3 regions of the Cupriavidus sp. Met-2 genome follow, and region 2 is predicted to be linked to each of the others. Evidence: predicted binding sites of a transcription regulator. Region 2 holds the regulator's gene; each other region holds the start of a gene.
What was found. Region 2 encodes LexA, which represses DNA repair genes until DNA is damaged. Its sites were predicted from a motif close to ACTGTATNNNNATACAGT; they were not measured.
Positions count from the first base shown of each region.

Region 1: recA (recombinase RecA) is a predicted target of LexA. The motif match lies at 2,793-2,810, and genes of this name have one in related genera.
Region 3: dinB (DNA polymerase IV) is a predicted target of LexA. The motif match lies at 2,788-2,805, and genes of this name have one in related genera.

Region 1 covers NZ_JBBHZL010000001.1:355,629-359,985, reverse strand. Annotated here, with positions in the region: gene WD006_RS01745 (DUF2889 domain-containing protein) at 1-652, opposite strand, end outside; gene recX (recombination regulator RecX) at 992-1,462, opposite strand; gene recA (recombinase RecA) at 1,579-2,640, opposite strand; gene WD006_RS01730 (response regulator) at 2,880-3,569, shown strand; gene WD006_RS01725 (sensor histidine kinase) at 3,591-4,357, shown strand, end outside.
Region 2 covers NZ_JBBHZL010000002.1:287,160-291,516, reverse strand. Annotated here, with positions in the region: gene WD006_RS06605 (bifunctional aspartate transaminase/aspartate 4-decarboxylase) at 1-1,358, opposite strand, end outside; gene WD006_RS06600 (hypothetical protein) at 1,627-1,899, shown strand; gene WD006_RS06595 (hypothetical protein) at 2,013-2,186, opposite strand; gene lexA (transcriptional repressor LexA) at 2,310-2,966, opposite strand; gene WD006_RS06585 (asparaginase) at 3,172-4,173, shown strand; gene rpsF (30S ribosomal protein S6) at 4,291-4,357, shown strand, end outside.
Region 3 covers NZ_JBBHZL010000008.1:201,435-205,791, reverse strand. Annotated here, with positions in the region: gene WD006_RS18455 (cellulose biosynthesis regulator YedQ) at 1-183, opposite strand, end outside; gene WD006_RS18450 (MFS transporter) at 328-1,524, opposite strand; gene dinB (DNA polymerase IV) at 1,585-2,766, opposite strand; gene rarD (EamA family transporter RarD) at 2,882-3,796, opposite strand; gene WD006_RS18435 (TRAP transporter substrate-binding protein) at 3,947-4,357, opposite strand, start outside.

The sequences.
Region 1 (4,357 bases), on a different contig from region 2:
GCCGGTGGGCCAGGGTGTCTTCGCCACCTGATGCGGGGGCATCGGCGCGTGACGCGGTCTGGGGGGACGACGCCGCAGCGCCGGCTTTCGGTTTCGGCTGGTGACCATACCAGCGCGGGTAAAACTGACGAACCACCTCGCCCTCGAAATGGAGCGCGTGGCATCCATGGAGCTGCATGGGGGGTTCGGGATCGATGTCTTGCACGCCATCGCGGATATTGAACACATCGCCCGCGAAGGCTTGAATGGCCGCAGTCGGCAGCACGCCGGCCAGTTCGGTCAGATGGGTGCAACCGGCAACGCTGCCCAGACGCTCACGAACTGCCTTGCGGAACCCCTTTGACAGGTTCAGACCGATCAGCTTGCGGTAGGCGGGACCGATGAGATCGCAATGCGTCGGATAAGGCACCCAGTCAGAGCATGCCTCCGCATCGACGACGTTCATGCGCAGATCAATCGTGACGCGCAGCCACAGATCGTGCAGCGGCTGGCCTTCAGGGCGAATCCGGCCGCCCGCCAGTTCGATGTCGCGGGGCTTGGTGTCGGTCAGGCGCGCTTCGATGTCCCATAGGCCATCGTCCCGCAAATAGGCCTCGGCCGTGATGGCACGACGGTGACGCAGGACTCGGTTGGCTGGCGGGGAAAGCGGCATGACACCAGGGGCTGACGCGGCAGACTGAAAGTGGCGGATCGGGGGCAATTCATCACGGCAAACGGCTTGGTCCATGGGTAAGACCACCATGGACGGCCATTTGGGCCGCTGAACTCGTGGAGTTTAACATGCCGCGCTGCTTTGACCGGATACATCCTGCGCAACGAACTGTCCGCACGCAATTGTTGCAGCGACGATCCCGGCAAACCCAACCTGCGCAACGCCTGGCCGGTGTCCGCGTGACCCCTCGCTGCGATGCATCAGTGGTACGACGACTACGCCGACTTCTCACGAATACCCCTCATGCGTACACAGGTATGCGGCTGCCCGCATACCTCGTCATTCCCCCAAGTCGTCCATGCCTTCGTCCTCGGCCCCGCGGATGATCTTGCCCACCACCGATCGGGAAAATCCGCGCGCCATCATGAACCGGATTTGCTTGGCGCGGGCCTCCGGCGAGTCCGGCGGAACACCGAAACGCTTGCGCCAAACTTCGCGTGCGCGATCCAGCTCGGAATCGCGCAGGCGGTCCTGCAGATCGCGTAGCTGATCATTGCCGAGTTGGTGCGTCTTGGCTTCCTGCAGTACACGCGCCGCGCCGTAACGACTGGCCCGGCGGTGAACAAGGCTATCGACGAACCGCTCATTGGACAGCCAGTTGTCGCGTTCGAGCACATCGAGCAGAGCCTCCACCTCCTCGGCCGACTCGGCATGAGGCGCCAGCTTGCGCGCGAGTTCGGCCCGGCTGTGCTCCCGACGGGAAAGGTAGCCGACGGCACGGGCTTTCAGTGAGAGGGGGGGACGGGGCATTCGGCTGATAACGAGGAAGCCGGCAGTCGGCGCTGCGCGATACGGGAAACCGGGGTGAAAACAAAAAAGCCGCCGCACAAGTATGCGACGGCTTTCGTCAAGCAGCGACGTCAGGCTCAGCCTTCGACCTCTGCTGGCGCGCCCGCCACGGTGTTCAGCGGCGCCACGCCCAGCGCCAGACGCACCTTGTTCTCGATCTCGTCGGCGATGTCCGGGTTCTCGCGCAGATACTCGCGTGCGTTGTCCTTGCCCTGGCCGATCTTCTCGCCGTTGTAGCTGTACCAGGCGCCGGCCTTCTCAACGATCTTGGCGTCCACGCCCAGGTCGATGATTTCACCCTGGCGCGAGATGCCCTGGCCATAGAGGATGTCGAAGAACGCCTCGCGGAACGGAGGTGACACCTTGTTCTTGACCACCTTGACCTTGGTCTCGTTGCCGACGACTTCGTCGCCCTTCTTGATCGAGCCGATACGGCGGATGTCCAGGCGCACCGAGGCGTAGAACTTCAGCGCGTTACCGCCGGTGGTGGTTTCGGGAGAACCAAACATCACACCGATCTTCATACGGATCTGGTTGATGAAGATCACCAGGCAGTTCGTGCGCTTGATCGTGCCGGTCAGCTTGCGCAGCGCCTGGCTCATCAGGCGGGCCTGCAGGCCGGGCAGCGAATCGCCCATTTCGCCCTCGATTTCTGCCTTTGGCACCAGAGCGGCCACCGAGTCGATCACGATCAGGTCGATCGAACCCGAGCGCACCAGCGCGTCGGTGATTTCCAGGGCCTGCTCGCCGGTATCGGGCTGGGAGATCAGCAGATTGCCGACGTCCACGCCGAGCTTGCCAGCATATTGGACATCCAGGGCGTGCTCGGCGTCGATGAACGCGCAGGTGCCGCCCAGCTTCTGCATTTCGGCCACCACCTGCAGCGTCAGCGTGGTCTTGCCGGACGATTCCGGACCGTAGATCTCGACCACGCGGCCGCGCGGCAGGCCACCCACGCCCAGCGCGATGTCCAGCCCCAGCGAGCCGGTGGACACTACCTGGATGTCCTGTTCGATTTCGCCATCGCCCAGGCGCATGATCGAGCCCTTGCCAAACTGCTTCTCAATCTGGGAGAGCGCGGCGGCAAGCGCCTTCTGCTTCTCAGCGCTCACGCCGGCGCCGGCCTTCTTGTCGTCCATGGTCGTCCTTCAGTCAATGGTGTATAAATAGGCCGCATACGGCGCGACGCCCTGAACCCAAAGCCCTTTTCCGGGATGGATTCTCCAGGCCACGACGCCCAACCCGGCATGGTGCGATCACCTTTCATGGTAGCTCGCCCGGAATGTCGGGTACTGTATAAAAAAACAGTATGCTTGGCAAGCCCCACCGGCACCGCGGCCGGCGGCCGGCTGTGGCCGGCCACGAGGTGGAGACAATCATGCGGATTCTTATCGCCGAAGATGACGATGTGCTGGCAGACGGGCTGACGCGCTCGCTGCGCCAGTCCGGCTATGCCGTCGATCACGTTGCGAATGGCGTGGAAGCCGATTCGGCCCTGTCCACACAGTCGTTCGACCTGCTGATCCTCGATCTCGGCCTGCCCCGCATGTCGGGGCTCGAGGTACTCAAGCGGCTGCGCGCGCGCAGCGCCATGGTGCCCGTGCTGATTCTGACTGCAGCCGACAGCGTCGACGAACGCGTGAAGGGGCTGGACCTCGGCGCCGACGACTACATGGCCAAGCCGTTCGCGCTGTCCGAACTCGAGGCCCGGGTGCGCGCGCTGGTGCGCCGTGGCGCGGGCGGTGGCGCCACGCTGATGCGCCACGGGCCGCTCGCGTTCGATCAGGTCGGCCGCATCGCCTATCTCAATGAACAGATGCTGGATCTCTCCGCGCGAGAGGTCGGTCTGCTCGAAATCCTGCTCACGCGCAGCGGGCGGCTCGTATCGAAGGAGCAGCTCGTCGATCACCTGTGCGAATGGGGCGAGGAAGTCAGCAATAACGCAATCGAGGTGTATGTACACCGCCTGCGCAAAAAGATCGAGGTTGGCGGCATCCGCATCGCCACGGTGCGCGGGCTGGGCTACTGCCTCGAGAAATACCAGCCGGCCGTGGCCGCGCATGGCTGACACCACGGGGGCTGATCGCGCATGAGCCTGCTGCGACTGCCGTGGCGACGCCGTTCCGCCGCGGGCCCCGCACGCGCGACGGACCCCACCCGGCCCACGCTGGCCGATGCCGCGGCCGAAGACCAGGCGCTGGCCGACGCCCTGCCACACCTCGAGGAAACCTCGGCGCACCCTGCGCCCCGCTCGCTGTTTGGCGAGATTCTCGACTGGATGCTGGCACCGCTTCTGCTGCTCTGGCCGATGAGCATCGCCGTCACATACCTCGTCGCCAAGTCGATTGCAAACGGGCCGTTCGACCGCGCGCTCGAAGCAAGCGCCATCGTGCTGTCGCAGCAGGTGCGCGAGGTCAACGGCCGCGTCACGCTGCAGCTTCCACTGTCCGCGCGGGAAATCCTGCGCGCCGACGAGACCGACAATATCTACTACCAGGTGGTAGGCAAGCACGGCGAGTACGTGGCCGGCGATCACGACCTGCCGCTTCCGTCCGAGGACGAAGAGGGACATGCCGGGCTGGTATCGCTGCGCGACGATCGCGTGGCCGGCAACGATGTGCGTGTCGCCTATACCTACGTTGAACTGAAAAACATCAGCGGCGCCCAGCCCGTGCTGGTGCAGGTGGCCGAGACGCTGGACAAGCGCGCGCGGCTGGCCAATGAAATCATCAAGGGCGTCATCCTGCCGCAGTTCGTGATCCTGCCGCTCGCGGTGGTGCTGGTGTGGTTTGGCCTCACGCGCGGGCTGGCACCGCTGACCGCGATCCAGCAGCGCATCCGTGCGCGCAATCCCGG
Region 2 (4,357 bases):
ACTTCGCGGCTCATTTGTTCGACGTCGAGCAGCGTGTAGTAGTCGACCACGTTCTCATCGACGGCTTCCGGCGCAACGCCCATGCCGCGATAGAGCGCGGCCTTGCGGCTTCTAATCAGCCGCTTCATGGTCTGCTTGTAGTGGTCGGCGGAATCCATCAGCGAGAACAGGGAGAACAGCACCATCTGCACCTGCTGCGGCGTAGAAAGACCGGCGGTATGGTTCAGTGCCACCGTGCGGCTGTCGGCAACCACTCGGTCGATAAAGGGCAGCTTCTCTGGTTCGGTGGTAATGGAGGAATAGCGCTTGTTCAGATCCTTCTGAATATTCTTGGGGAGGTTCGCCAGTTGCTCGTCGAAAAGATTCGACTTGTGCGTGGCAATAACGCCGAGGCGCCAGCCGGTGGCGCCGAAGTACTTGGAGTACGAGTACACCAGGAGCGTGTTCTTGGGGCACATCGCAAACAGCGAGACGAAATTGTCGGCGAAGGTACCGTACACATCGTCCGTCAGGAGAATCAGATCTGGGCGTTCTTCAACGATGCTGGCGATGTATTTCAGGCTTTCATCGCTCATTTTTACGGAAGGCGGATTGCTGGGGTTCACCAGGAAAAACGCCTTAACCTTGGGATCTCGCAGCTTGTCGAGTTCCTTCTTCGGGTACTGCCATCCACCTGCGGGATCGGCATCGATCGAAACTTCTGTCAGGTGGTATTCGGCCAGTTCCGGAATTTCGATATACGGCGTGAAGATCGGCATTCCCAGTGCGATCGTGTCACCGGGATTGAGCAGATGATTGACCTTCAGCGAATTGAAGAGGTACGTCATCGCGGCGGTTCCGCCTTCTACGGCGTACAGGTCGAAATCGCCCAGGAACGGATGCGCGCCAATCATTTCCTTGCGGATGTACTGCTTGACGATCTTCTCGCTCAGTCGGAGCATCCGGTCGGGAACAGGATAGTTACAGGCCAGGATCCCTTCGCACATTTCGTACAGGAAATCACCGCCATCCAGACCAAGCTGGTCGCGCACATACGATACGGCGCCGGTCAGGAATTTGACGCCAGGAACGTCCTTGTGCACGCGGGCATAAAGGTCGAACCGCTCCTCGATACCTGCGCGTCGCGGAAAACCGCCGACACCTTCTGGCAAATACGAAAATGACCTTTCCGATTCGATCATGGCGAACTGGCCGAGCTGCCAGAAGCCATGTCGCGGGATGGTTGCCAGAAAATTCGGATTACCTCGCCCGGCATTTAGCATCAGGCGATTCGATACGCTTCCTGCCAACTTGATGAGTTCGTCCTTGAGTTCGAAAGGCGACAGGCTGGCGAGCCTTGACGTATCGTGCTTGGCCATCGTGCATCTCCTGAAGGTGCTGAGCGGTATAGGGGTGTGGGAGGGACGAAAGGCTTCAACCTTTCGTCATCGTCGGATCGAATGGGGCAAAACCATGCCGGGTTGGCGCTTTCCGCCACGATCGACGTTCTCGGTTGTTACCCTAGCCGGAGAGCGAGAAATTTTCATTGGCCCAAAGAACTACGAATGGCCAGGAAAATGCGCGACGTCGCGAAATCGGGCAAGTAATCTGTAAAGATCAGGAATTGCAGATGCTACGGAGGAGAGCATGACGCTCAGATTTCACGAACTCTCTCCCGATGTGCGGGAGGCTTTGGAGTCCATTTGCGCCAGGCACGGATTCGTCCCAGACGATTTCGAATTCGCGGTTGCGAACGTGCTCAATCCGGGGGAGAGCGCTGCGGATATGGTGACTGTCGAACGCGTGGTCGGCGGCCAGTTACAGAAATACAAAGGAGGCGCCGGTGGGGCTGCGACCTGGCTGGCTGCCTTTGAGGCAGACCTCGCCTCCGATTGGTTCGGTGCGCCGTTGGCCGATTGATGTCGAGTCAGATTGATGATGGTCGGGTCCCGATTAGCGTCGGGTCCCGGGTCCATCATCGCCGGTACATGCAATACGCTGCAGTGCATGGTGACAGCAGAGAACTGGCTGCCTCAGTCAAGAGTTTTCGAGGACGGTTCCGCAAGCTCGAGCATTCGGCAGATGGCGGCCATATTGCCGACCATGGTGCGGCGATGGGTGCCCTGGTAGACGCGAACGCCCTTGATCTGGCGGAAGGGGACCGGCTTGACCGGACGGCGGGATGCGACGGATTCGGATTGCAGCATGGCAACACCTCGTAATTTGCGTTCAGCAGAAGTCCGCACCCGTCGTCCGTAAAGGACGGGGCGGCGTTGGCAAAGCAAAAGCGGGTGACCGGGGCAGGTGGCCAGCTGCCTGGGTCCGGAGAGTCAGAAGCCTGAAGATCTGATCAGGCCAACTGCGATACCCTCCAGGGAGAACTCGTCACGTCCTGCATGCAGGACGATGTTCTGGAAGTCGGGGTTCTCGGCGATCAACTCGATCGTGTCGCCGCGTTTCTTCAAACGTTTGACGGTGACGTCATCGCCCAGACGGGCGACGACAACCTTGCCGTTCGCGGCTTCGCTGGCTTTCTTCACGGCAAGCAGGTCGCCATCCAGAATGCCGGCGTCGCGCATGCTCAGGCCGCGAACGCGGAGTAGATAGTCGGGGCGCTCGTCAAAGACAGAGGCATCGACTTGATACTGCCGGTCGATATGCTCGGCAGCCAGAATCGGGCTGCCAGCTGCGACGCGACCGACTAGTGGCAATGTCAGTTGCAGCACGCCCGCCATCGGTAACGAAAACTGATCGGGTCGTTCAGAGTCGCTACGCGTCACCTTCAGACGAATGCCTCGCGACGCGCCCGGTGTCAGCTCGATCACACCCTTGCGCGCCAGAGCCCGCAGGTGTTCCTCGGCCGAATTGGGGGAGGAGAAGCCGAATTCGGCGGCGATCTCGGCACGAGTGGGCGGAAAGCCCGTGTTGCGGATCGTGTCGCGGATCAGGTCGAAAATCTGCTGCTGCCGGGGTGTCAGGGTCGCCATGGGTCGCAGGTCTTGTGCCGAAGCACTGTATGTTTAAACAGTATGCTGTGATTTTATACAGTATCGGGTGAAGTGCAAGCACATTTTGCGCAGCCGGCTCAACACGAGTAGTTCTGTGGGGTGAGGCCCACGGGTTTGTCACGGGTTCGGCCAGGCGTTCGCGCAGTTACAATCGGCCCGCCTACAAGCTCCGTCAACCCCGTCCATGTCCGTACTCCTGCCTCGTATCGTTGTGCTCGCGACTGGTGGCACCATCGCCGGTTCGTCCGCAAATCCTGCCAGTAGCGCGCACTATCAGGCTGCGACAGTGCCCGTATCGCAACTTGTACAGGCAGTGCCCGCGCTGGCCGATGTGGCGCGAGTCGAGGCGGAGCAGGTGGCGCAGGTGGACAGCAAGGACATGATGTTCGATCTCTGGCGGATGCTTGCCGCGCGAATCGGGTATTGGTCCGCGCAGGACGATGTCGCCGGGATCGTGATCACACATGGCACTGACACGCTGGAAGAGACGGCGATGTTCCTGCATCTGACACAGGCTTGCCCGTTGCCTGTCGTGATGACGGCGGCCATGCGCCCATCGACGTCGCTTTCCGCTGACGGGCCGCTGAACCTGCTCGATGCGGTGCGCGTGGCGGCAAGCCCGGTGGCAGTTGGCAAAGGTGCGCTCGTGGTGCTGAATCAGCAGATTCATGCCGCGCGTGATGTCGTCAAGGCGCATACGTCGGCTGTCGATGCTTTCCATTCGCCAGTTGCCGGTCCGCTGGGTTTTGTGCAGGACACCTATGTCCATTTCTCGCGCACCCCGGGTCCTGATCAGGCGCCGCGCTTGCCGGTGCCCGCTGCATGGCCGTTGGTGGAGATCGTCGCCAGCTACGCGCAGCCGGGGAGGGTCGGTATCGATGCGATGGTGGCCGCCGGCGTGCTCGGGTTTGTCGTGGCCGCGGCCGGCAACGGTTCCGTGCACGAAACGCTGACGGCCGCGCTGGTCGATGCTGCGGCATGTGGCGTTGCGGTGGCTCGAAGCTCGCGTACCGGTGCTGGTCATGTGGCAATCCCCGCACCGCCGCGACCGGCAGGTGGCGTATTTGTCTCGGCGGGCGACCTCAATCCCTACAAAGCGCGCGTGCTGCTGCTGCTGGCGTTGGCCGGCGACCCTTCGCTGGGGCGCGATGCGGCCCGGCTTCAGGCGCTCTTCGAGCGGTACTGAGACAGGCCGGGTGCCGAATCCTTGCGGGAAGGCCCCTTTCCGGGCTATACTCGCGGGCTACTCAACCTTGCCGCACCGGACGTGACGCCCGGGTGGCTCATCCCAAAAGGAGCGTCAATGCGTCATTACGAAATCGTATTTATCGTCCATCCGGACCAGAGCGAACAAGTGCCGGCGATGATCG
Region 3 (4,357 bases), on a different contig from region 2:
CAGCACCAGATCGTGTTGATGCAGGATCAGGACGCGCTCGCGCAGCAGGTAAAGGTCGCGCATCGCCACGACAAGCATCAGCAGCATCGCCAGGCCAAATCCCACCACCACCACGCGCTGCGGATATATCAGTGCCGCGCGCGGCAGCCAGCGCGGCCGCGGAAGCAGTTTGTGCCATGCCATTGGACGTCTCCGGCAAGCCCGCATCTTGCGGGTACTGCGACGACGGATTCAGGAATGATGGTACCGATATGCTGGCACAGTGTAGAGCACACGACGACGTCTGGTGCACGGGAGACGAACGTCTTGCGCCTGATTCAACCGCTGTCAGGTGCTTGCAGGCTCGGTTCGGAAATAGAGCAGGGCGATGGCCGGCAAGGCGAAGCCGATCCAGCTCGCCAGCGGCCAGCCGGCACGCGCATAGGCCCATGCGCCAACCGACGAGCCGATCGCACCGCCAACGAAGAAGATGGCCATGTAGAGCCCATTCAGGCGGCTGCGATGTTCCGCGGACAAAGAGAAGATCGCGCGCTGCCCGATCACCAGGTTGGCCGACACGGCAAAGTCGAGCACGACGGCCGCGACGGTCAAGGCCGCCAGTGACATGAGCGAACCTTCGACGCCGATGCGGCTCAGCAGGAAGGAGCCTGCGCCCAGCGCCAGTGCGATGGCAGTCATCTGGCGGCTGTGGCCACGATCGGCATAGCGGCCGGCCATCGGCGCGGCAATCGCGCCGGCCACGCCCACGAGCGCGAACACGGCGATGCCGGTCTGGGACATATGGAAGGCGGGCCCGGCCAGGTACAGCGGCGTGGTGGTCCAGAACAGGCTGAATACGCCGAACATGCTCGCCTGGTACATCGCGCGCCGCCGCAGCACCGGCTGCGTGCGCAACAGGTGCCCCATCGAACCAAGCATCTCGACATAGTTCACGCCGGGCACCGGCTGGCGCTGCGGCAGCTTGCGCGACAGCACCACGCCAAGCAGCACCATGGCCACGGCCGACGCGGCGAAGATCGTATGCCAGCCGAACAGGTCCGCCACCAGGCTCGATACCGGGCGCGCCAGCATGATGCCCATCAGCAGGCCGCTGGTCACGTTGCCGACGGCGCGGCCGCGCGCATGTTCGGGCGCGAGGTGTGCCGCGAACGGCACCAGTACCTGCACCGCCACCGAGCACAGGCCTATCGCGCATCCAGCGATCAGGAAGACGCTCGCGTGGGTAGCCAGCGCTGCCGCGACCAATGCCACCGCACAGCCGGCGATCAGCGCCAGTACAAGCTTGCGGTTCTCGACGATATCGCCCAAGGGCACCAGCAGCAGCAGGCCCACGCAATAGCCGATCTGGATCAGCGTGACGATCAGGCCGGCGATCTCGGGAGAAAGCTCGAGCGCCCGCGCGATCGGACCGACCAGTGGCTGGGCGTAGTAGAGGTTGGCGACAATCATGCCGCACGCGGTGGCCAGGAGGGGAGTGATCCAGGCGGCAGGGGCGTCGGCGCGTTGGGCGGTGGCGGATGTCATGGCCGCCGATTCTACCGGGACATAGATAGGCCCGTATGACACAGGGGATTCAAACCCGCTTCAACGGAAAACCGGGGAATCCGGCTCGGCATCGAAGCGCAATTCCTCCTGGACCGGCGCGGGGTCATCGCCCTGATCGGCGGCCGGGATCAGCGCGCTGACGCGTACGCCGAGCAGCCGGATGCGTCGTTCCAGCGGGATACGCTTGAGGCACTCGGTGGCGCCATGCCGGATCGTCGCGCCGTCCGCGGTGTGGGCGGTCAGCGTCAGGTCGCGCGTAACGGTGTGGAAGTCGTCGAAACGCAGCTTGATGCCGACGGTGCGCCCCACGTAGCCCTTGCGCCGCAGATCTTCGGCCACGCGCATGCAAAGCCGGGTGAATTGCTCGGACAGTACCGGACGATCGCCGCGCGGATGCAGATCACGCTCGAACGTGGTTTCGCGGCTCATCGACTTGGGTTCGGAGCTGACCACGACCTGCCGCTCGTCGCGCCCATTCGCCACTTCGGCCAGCCAGCTTGCGTAATTGCGGCCGAAATGGGCCTGCAGCAGCGCGGTGTCGGCCTCCGCCAGTTGCCCCACGGTCTCGATGCCGATAGCCGCCAGCTTCTCCGCCGCCTTGGGGCCGATGCCATTGACCTTGCGGGCTGCCAGCGGCCAGATTCGTGTCGGGATATCGGCCGGTGTCAGGATCGTCAGGCCATCGGGCTTGTCGAGTTCGGAACCGATCTTGGCCAGCAGCTTGTTTGGCGCCACGCAGATCGAACAGGTCAGCCCGGTGGCGGCGTTCACGGCGGCCTTGATACGGGCCGCCACATCGCGCGCCTCACCATCGATATCAGTCAGATCGATATATATCTCATCGATTCCGCGATCTTCTATTTGTTCCGTGAATGATCTGACTGCAGCCTTGAACAACCCGGAGTAACGCCGGTAGGCGTCGAAGTCCGTCGGCAACAGGATCGCGTCGGGTGCCAGCTTGGCAGCCTTCATCATCCCCATGGCGGAAAACACGCCAAGCGCGCGGGCCTCGTAGGTGGATGTGGTCACGACGCCGCGTCCGGCGTAATCGCGCAGACGCGCATAACGGCGCGTGCCATCGGGCAGGACCTCGGGCACGGCGTTGCGACCACCCCCGATCACGACGGCCTGGCCGCGCAGATCCGGGTAGCGCAACAGTTCGACGGACGCATAGAAGGCATCCATGTCGAGATGGGCGATGCGCCGTGCGGATGAGGACATGGACGAAGGGGAAAATCGTGTACTGTATAAACGTACAGTATAGTGCCGCGCCCGGATTTTGCGGAGGGCCTGTCAGCTGGCTCTCTCGCAAATTATTTACTTAATAGATTGATCTTTATGTTCTTTCGCTGATTTCATTCTTAATACTAATAGTTTTCCGCTGCAGCAGTTTGCTGACAAGTAGGCCTTCAGCAGCGTAGATAGCCAGAGATACCCAGATCAGCGCATAGCCAATCTGCTTTTGCGGCGGAAACGGCTCGTGGTACAGCCAGATGCCGAGCGCCAGTTGCAGTGTCGGGCCGGCGTACTGCAGCAGCCCGAGCAGCGACAGCGGAATGCGCCGTGCGCCTGCCGCGAAGAACAGCAGTGGCACGGCGGTAATCGGACCGGCCATCACCAGCAGCACCTGCGTACCCGGTGCTGCGGCGCGCGTGGTGTCCTGACCCGTCAGAAACAGAAAGGCGAGCGCGGCGGCGGCAAACGGAAACAGCAGTAGTGTTTCCAGTGACAACCCTTCCAGCGCCCCCAGGGCACCGGTCTTGCGCAACAGTCCATACCCGCCGAACGATGCCGCCAGACCGAGCGCGATCCACGGCAACTGCCCAGCCGTCACCGTGAGCCAGATCACCCCGGCCGCGGCAATCGCGATCGATAGCCATTGCACGGGGCGCAGCCGCTCGTGCAGCAGCAACACGCCAAGCAGCACGCTGAACAGGGGATTGATGAAGTAGCCCAGGCTGGCGTCGACCACCCGATCGGCGGAAACGGCCCAGATATAAAGGAACCAGTTGCAGCAGAGCAGGGCCGCACTGGCTCCGAAATTGAGCGCCAGGCGTGGATTGGCCGCCACCTCGCGAAGCCAGCCGAAATGCCGGCGCCACAGCAGGATCGCTCCGAGAAACACGAGCGACCACACCATGCGATGCAGCAGGATTTCCAGCGGCGCAACGCCGTGCAGGGATTTGATGTAGAGGGGCAGCAGGCCCCAGATGATGTACGCGAGCAGCGCGTAGAAGATGCCGAGTTGCATGGGGAAATGTCCCGGGTAGATGTCCGGTTGTGGGCGGATTCTACCGGGGCGGGAGAAAGCGCGTGTGAGCGCCTTTCGGGCGTGGCAAGCGGATAAAGTGCCGGCCCTCTCCACTCGCCCCTCTCCTCGCGGGAGAGGGGCGTTTGTGGCTTACAGCTTGCGGGCGAAGCTGAACTGCGAGAATGCCTGCTCGGCCACGTTGAACCACGCGGCTTCGTTGTTACGGAACACGCGCCAGTCGTCGAAGATCTTCTTGAACGACGGGTTCTTGGCGCTTTCGTCCGCGTAGGCTTCCTGGGTGGCCTTGAAGCAGGCTTCCATGATTTCCTTCGAGAACGGACGCAGCTTCACGCCGTTTTCCAGCAGACGGGCCAGCGCCTGCGGGTTCACGGTGTCGTACTTCGCCATCATGTTCGTGTGGGCCTCGATGGTGGCCGTTTCCAGCGCGCGCTTGTACAGCGCGGGCAGCTTCTCGAACTCGGGTGCCGACGCATAGAACGAGAGCTGAGCGCTGCCTTCCCACCATCCCGGGTAGTAGTAGTACGGCGCCACCTTGTAGAA